Linked DNA regions of Methylomagnum ishizawai. The protein of the gene in region 1 binds, or shares a complex with, the protein of each later gene. Links are inferred from orthologs where the notes say so. Each region holds a gene or a part of one and is shown in the gene's direction. Other genes may lie near its edges. The genes, in order: K5658_RS05290 and trxA.

Region 1 (3,165 bases):
GAACATGCAGAAGACCGTGGACGTGCTGGGCGCGGAGGTCGAGAAATCCAAGTCCTACCTGGACCGCACCCGCCAGGAAACCGTGCGCCAGGTCAGCGCCACCCTGACCACGGCCTCGGGCGATGAAATCCGGCTGTGAAGCCACGGATTCCGGGGCGTGCGGGTCTGTGACCGCGCCTGGCAAACCGGATGGGCCCCGCCCTGCCCCGCACATCTTCCGCAGGCCATCGCCCGCCGGGCTTGCGATGGCTTTGGAGAACGCGCTTGCATACACAAATATTTCTATTAAAATTGAAATATGGAAATAAAAACCGCTGTCACCGCCTTGGCGGCGCTCGCCCAGGACTCCCGCATCGCCATCTTCCGCCTCCTGGTCCAGGTCGGCCCGGAGGGTTTGCCCGCCGGCAAGATCGGGGAGGCCTTGGGCATCCCGCCGTCCTCGCTGACCTTCCATATGAAGGAGCTGAGCCACGCGGGCCTCGTGCAATCCCGCCAGGAAAGCCGCTTCGTCATCTATTCGGCCAACTACATGGCGATGAACGAATTGCTCGCCTTCCTGATGGAGAACTGTTGCGGCGGCCAACCGTGCCCGGCCACACCGCCATCGGGGTGTCCGGGCACGGGCGGACCTCCCGCCGCCTAACCGGCGGACCCGCTCCGCCGCCCCGCGCTTTTTCAACCCACCACCGTCCGGGAGCTTCCCCATGAAACGATTCCATGTCCATCTCGCCGTCGAGAACCTGGAAGACAGCGTCCGCTTTTACAGCGCGCTGTTCCAGGCCGCGCCCACGGTCCGCGAAGCCGACTACGCCAAGTGGATGCTGGACGATCCCCGCGTCAATTTCGCCCTCTCGGCGCGGGGCCGCGAACCCGGCCTGGACCATCTGGGGATACAGGTCGATTCCGGCGAGGCGCTCGAATCCGTCCGCCAGGGTTTGAGCGCCGCTGCCCTGCCGGTCGAGGCGCAGGGCCGGGCCGCCTGCTGTTATGCCGAGTCCGACAAATACTGGTCGCTCGATCCCCAAGGCATCGCCTGGGAAGCCTTCCACACGCTCAAGTCGATCCCGATGTTCGGCGCGGACACGGCGGTCCGGTTGGAACCGAAGTCCGCCTGTTGTCCGGGTTCCAAAGCCGGGGACCGCCCATGACCGCGGAACAACCGCGCCACGTCCTGGTCCTGTGCACCGGCAACTCCTGCCGCAGCGTCCTGGGCGAGGCCCTGATCAACCATCTCGGCGCGGGCCGTCTCCGGGCTTCCAGCGCCGGGAGCCACCCCATAGGCCGCATCAACCCAGGCGCCCTCGCCACCCTGGCCCGCCATGGCCTCCCGACCGAAGGCTATAAGAGCCAGTCCTGGGATGAATTCGAGGAGGCCGGGATCGATATCCTGATCTCGGTCTGCGATTCGGCGGGCGGCGAAACCTGCCCTGTCTATTTGGGCAAGGCGGTCCGGGGCCATTGGGGCTTGCCCGACCCGGCCCATGTGACCGGAACCCCGGAGGAGGTGGAAGCTGCCTTCGAGGCCACCTATGCCGCCCTGGAACAACGCGTCCAGAAGCTCCTGGCCCTGCCGTTCGAGACGATGGCGGGACCGGAACTCTCCGCCGCGCTGAACCGGATCGGCGTGGAAACCCCCGGCAGTTCCAAGGAGGCCCAGTGGTCATGAACACCATCGCAACCACCGCGGCCGAACCCAAGCACATGAGCCTGTTCGACCGTTACCTGACGGTCTGGGTGGCGCTCTGCATGGGCGTGGGCGTCGTCCTGGGCAAGCTGCTGCCGGAACCGGTGGCGGCCCTCCGCGGCATGGAGGTTTCCCACATCAACCTACCGATAGCCGCGCTGATCTGGCTGATGATCTACCCCATGATGTTGAAGGTGGATTTCGGCGCGGTTGTCGATGTGGGCCGGAACCCCAAGGGCCTCTTGGTCACGCTGTTCGTGAACTGGCTGGTGAAGCCGTTCGGGATGGCCCTTTTGGGCTGGCTGTTCTTCAAGCACCTGTTCCTGCCCTGGATCGGCCCGGAGATGGCGGACCAATACACCGCCGGGGTCATCATCCTGGCCGCCGCGCCCTGCACGGCCATGGTGTTCGTGTGGAGCTACCTGACCGACGGCGACCCGGCCTATACCCTGGTCCAGGTGGCGGTGAACGACCTCATCATGCTGGGGCTGTTCGCGCCCATCGTGAAGTTCCTGGTGTCGGGCACCTCCGGCCTCGACGTGCCATTCGATGTGCTGCTTTGGTCGGTGGTCGTGTTCATCGTGATCCCGCTGACGGCGGGCGTATTGACACGCAATGGATTGTTACGGGCCAAGGGCAAGGCGTGGTTCGAGCAAGCCTTCCTGCCCCGCCTGCACCCCATCGCGATTTCCGCGCTGCTGCTGACCCTGGTCCTGATCTTCGCCTTCCAGGCCGACAACATCACTGGTCGCTGGTTGCATGTGGGCTTGATCGCCATCCCCATCCTGATCCAGGTCTACTTCAACTCGTCGCTGGTCTATGGCCTGATGCGGCTGTTCAAGGTGAACTATGCCGTGGCCGCGCCGGGTGCCTTGATCGGGGCCAGCAATTTCTTCGAGCTGGCGGTCGCGACCGCCATCGCCCTGTTCGGCCCGGAATCCGGCGCGGCGCTCGCCACCGTGGTCGGCGTGCTGGTGGAGGTGCCGGTCATGTTGTCGGTGTGCGCCGTGTGCAACCGGACCCGCCACTGGTTCCCGCAGCCCGCCAAAACCGCCTGAATATTCCCGCCGGAGCAAAACCCGCCCCGCGATCCCCGGCGGGTTCCCTTCGCGATCCCTCCTGGTCAGGCCGCCTTGCCAAGGCGGGCACGGGCGAAAACCCAGGCCACGGCGAAAACGGCGCAGAGGACGCCGATCACCCCCAACCCCATGGACAGCTCGGACCCCTCCATCCAGGCCCCGACCTGGGAAGAAACGTATTTGGCCACCCCCAACGCCGCCACCGCCAGGCTGAGGACGGCCACGGCTAGCCCCATGACGCGGGAGGCAATCCGCCCCGTCCGGTCCGCCCGCCGCAGCAACCGCCAAATCCATAGGCCATTGATGCCATCGGTGGTCAACATCCCCAGCATGAAGACCAGCCCCAACCCGGCGGCACGAGGCCAGTCGCCGGGGGAGCCGGTCCCCAGGGCGAACACGGTC
Region 2 (3,163 bases), 2.6 Mb from region 1 along the record:
CTTCGGATGGAACGATGAGCAATACCGAAAGAGTCAAAATCCGTGCCAAGGACTTGCGTCTCGGCATGTATGTTTGCGAACTGGACCGGCCCTGGAGCGAAACCCCGTTCTTGTTCGAGGGTTTCGAACTGGCCAGTCCCGCCGATATCCAGGTGGTCATGCAGTATTGCGAGTATGTCTATATCGACATGCACCGCACCCATGTGGTCCATATGGTGCTGGACGAAATCCGGGAGCCGTTTTCCAAGACCGGCAAATCGGCCAGCTTCGACCAGGAAATCCAGGCCGCCGAATCCACCCGCCAACAGACCTCCAGCCTGCTGAAGTCCTTCATCGACGATATCCGCTTTGGCCAGAGCGTGGATGTGCAACTGGGGCAATCGGCGGTGTCGGAATGCGTCGCCAGCATCCTCCGCAACCCCGACGCCATGCTCTATATGGCCCAGATCCGCAACAAGGGCGAGCAATCCAGCCAGCACGCCTTCAATGTCTGCGTGTTCTCCATCCTGCTGGGCCGCCATCTCGGTTTGTCGCCGAAAGCGCTGGAAGGACTCGGCACCTGCGGACTCCTGCACGATGTCGGCAAGATTTCCATCGCCGACGCTCTCCTGAACAAGCCCGACCGGCTCAACGCCGAGGAGCAGGCGATCCTGCGCCAACACCCCAAGCTGGGCCGGGATATCCTGATGTCGGCCCGCAATGTCTATGCCGGCGCGGTCGATGTGGCCTATTGCCATCACGAGCATGTCGATGGCTCCGGCTATCCCCGCGGCCTGCACGATGTGCAATTGAACCTCCATACCAAGATCGTCAGCATCGTCGAGACCTACGACGATGTCACCAGCGAGCGCCCCTACCGCCCGGCCCGCACCCACCTCGACGCCATCATGCTGCTGAACAAGAAGGCGAAGTCGAACAAGTTCGACGCCAAGCTGGTCGAGCGCTTCCTGGCTTGCCTCGGCACCTATCCGCCCGGCAGCATCGTCGAGCTGAGCAATGGGGAGGTGGCGCTGGTGCTGGAAACCAATCCGGGTCAACGCCTGCGGCCCCGCATCCTGGTGGTGCGCGACCCCGACCACAACCCGGTCGAAAGGCTGGTGGACATGGCGGAGCAACAGGTGGACGGGCGCGGCCAACCCTACAAGGTGAAGCTGGTGCGTCCGCCGGGGTATCTGGATATCGATCCGCGCCAGTACCGCGCTACCATTACCAAGGTCTTCAATTGAAAACCCCCTGGAAACACGGGGCTTGCATTTGGGGCGGGTTTAGGCTGAAATGGCCCCACTCGCAAGGAAATGCCAGCCCGTCCAGCGCCGCCCCCTGCGGCCGCCCCCGATAGCACCCCAATCCATCCCCTTCCATCCGACAATGTGGAGACCATTGTGAGCGATAACATCCTTTATGTGAGCGATGCCGAGTTCGAGGACAAGGTATTGAAGTCCGAAACCCCCGTCCTGGTCGATTTCTGGGCGGAATGGTGCGGTCCCTGCAAGATGATCGCGCCGATCCTGGAGGAGATCGCCGAGGATTTCGCCGAACGCTTGATCGTCGCCAAGCTCAATGTCGACGAGAACAACCTCGTCCCGCAGCGCTACAACGTGCGCGGCATCCCGACCCTGATCCTGTTCAAGAACGGCGAAGTGGAAGCCACCAAGGTCGGCGCCCTGGCCAAATCCCAGCTGGCCAAGTTCATCCACGACAACCTCTGAGGATTCCCATCCACCCGCGCCGGCCCCGCCGGGCGGGTTTTTCCATAACCATGCTAACCTGAACCGCATCCTCTCGCCGCCCCCAGCCCGCGCCGCCCCCCGGCACGCTTCCTCCGGCTCGACACCCCGGTCGAGAACACTCCCGCAGACGATTGGTTTGCCCTTGTTCCACACCCTTGACCCCCAACTCAATTTATGAACCTGACCGACCTCAAACGTAAGCCTGTTTCCGAGCTGATCGAAATCGCCGAGACCCTCGATATCGAAGGCGTGGCCCGGACCCGCAAACAGGATTTGATCTTCTCCATCCTGAAGAAACAGGCCAAGAGCGGAGAGGACATTTACGGCGACGGCGTACTGGAAATCCTCACCGATGGTTTCGGTTTCCTGAGGTCGGCGGACAGCTCGTTCCTGGCGGGGCCGGACGATATCTATGTCTCCCCCAGCCAGATCCGCAGGTTCAGCCTCCGCACCGGCGACACCATTTCCGGCAAGATCCGCCCGCCCAAGGACAACGAGCGCTATTTCGCCATGCTCAAGGTGGAGCAGATCAACTACGAGCCGCCGGAGAACGCCAAGCACAAAATCCTCTTCACCAACCTGACCCCGCTGTTCCCCAAGGAGCGCCTGGAACTCGAACTCGGCAACGGCACCACCGAAGACCTCACCGCCCGCGTGATCGACCTGGTGGCCCCCATCGGCAAGGGCCAGCGCGGCTTGATCGTGTCGCCGCCCAAGGCCGGCAAGACCATGATCTTGCAGAATATCGCCCATTCCGTCGCCGAGAAGAACCCCGAGTGCTATCTGATCGTGTTGCTGATCGACGAGCGCCCGGAAGAAGTGACCGAGATGCAGCGCAGCGTGAAGGGCGAGGTGGTGTCCAGCACTTTCGACGAGCCGCCGGCGCGGCATGTGCAGGTGGCGGAAATGGTGCTGGAAAAGGCCAAGCGGCTGGTCGAGCATAAGCGCGACGTGGTGATCCTGCTGGATTCCATCACCCGTCTGGCCCGCGCCTACAACACCGTGATCCCGTCCTCGGGCAAGGTGCTGACCGGCGGCGTGGACGCCAACGCGCTGGAACGGCCCAAGCGCTTTTTCGGCGCGGCCCGCAATATCGAGGAGGGCGGCAGCCTCACCATCATCGCCACGGCCCTGGTCGATACCGGCTCGCGCATGGACGAGGTGATCTACGAGGAATTCAAGGGCACCGGCAACAACGAATTGCACCTGGAACGGAAGATCGCCGAGAAGCGCGTGTATCCCGCCATCAATATCAACCGTTCCGGCACCCGCCGCGAGGAATATCTGGTGCCGCCGGACGAACTGCAAAAATGCTGGATCCTCCGCAAGATTCTCCAGCCTATGGACGAGATGGCGGCCAGTGAGTTCCTGCTGGGCAAGCTGAAGGACACCAAGACCAACCAGGAATTCTTCGACATGATGAAGAGATAATT

What was found.
Region 2: the proteins of K5658_RS05290 (region 1) and trxA are in contact, whole or in part, in an NMR structure (PDB 2IPA), measured with the Bacillus subtilis proteins. The link is inferred for Methylomagnum ishizawai from one-to-one orthologs.

What each region holds. Positions count from the first base shown.
Region 1 is NZ_AP019783.1:1,159,820-1,162,984, reverse strand. Bases 59-2,905 are described here. They hold K5658_RS05290 (arsenate reductase ArsC), read left to right. Parts: upstream 59-1,144; coding sequence 1,145-1,666; downstream 1,667-2,905. Other genes in these bases: K5658_RS05280 (HoxN/HupN/NixA family nickel/cobalt transporter), read right to left, coding at 2,808-2,905; arsB (ACR3 family arsenite efflux transporter), read left to right, coding at 1,663-2,742; K5658_RS05295 (ArsI/CadI family heavy metal resistance metalloenzyme), read left to right, coding at 705-1,148; K5658_RS05300 (ArsR/SmtB family transcription factor), read left to right, coding at 299-643; K5658_RS05305 (toxic anion resistance protein), read left to right, coding at 59-139. In the rest of the region: more of K5658_RS05305, read left to right, coding at 1-58; more of K5658_RS05280, read right to left, coding at 2,906-3,165. UniProt on the Bacillus subtilis protein: Catalyzes the reduction of arsenate [As(V)] to arsenite [As(III)]. In vitro, can dephosphorylate para-nitrophenyl phosphate (pNPP).
Region 2 is NZ_AP019783.1:3,745,484-3,748,646, reverse strand. The notes cover bases 201-3,045. They hold trxA (thioredoxin TrxA), read left to right. Parts: upstream 201-1,382; coding sequence 1,383-1,709; downstream 1,710-3,045. Other genes in these bases: rho (transcription termination factor Rho), read left to right, coding at 1,905-3,045; K5658_RS17000 (HD-GYP domain-containing protein), read left to right, coding at 201-1,226. In the rest of the region: more of K5658_RS17000, read left to right, coding at 15-200; more of rho, read left to right, coding at 3,046-3,161. UniProt on the Bacillus subtilis protein: Participates in various redox reactions through the reversible oxidation of its active center dithiol to a disulfide and catalyzes dithiol-disulfide exchange reactions.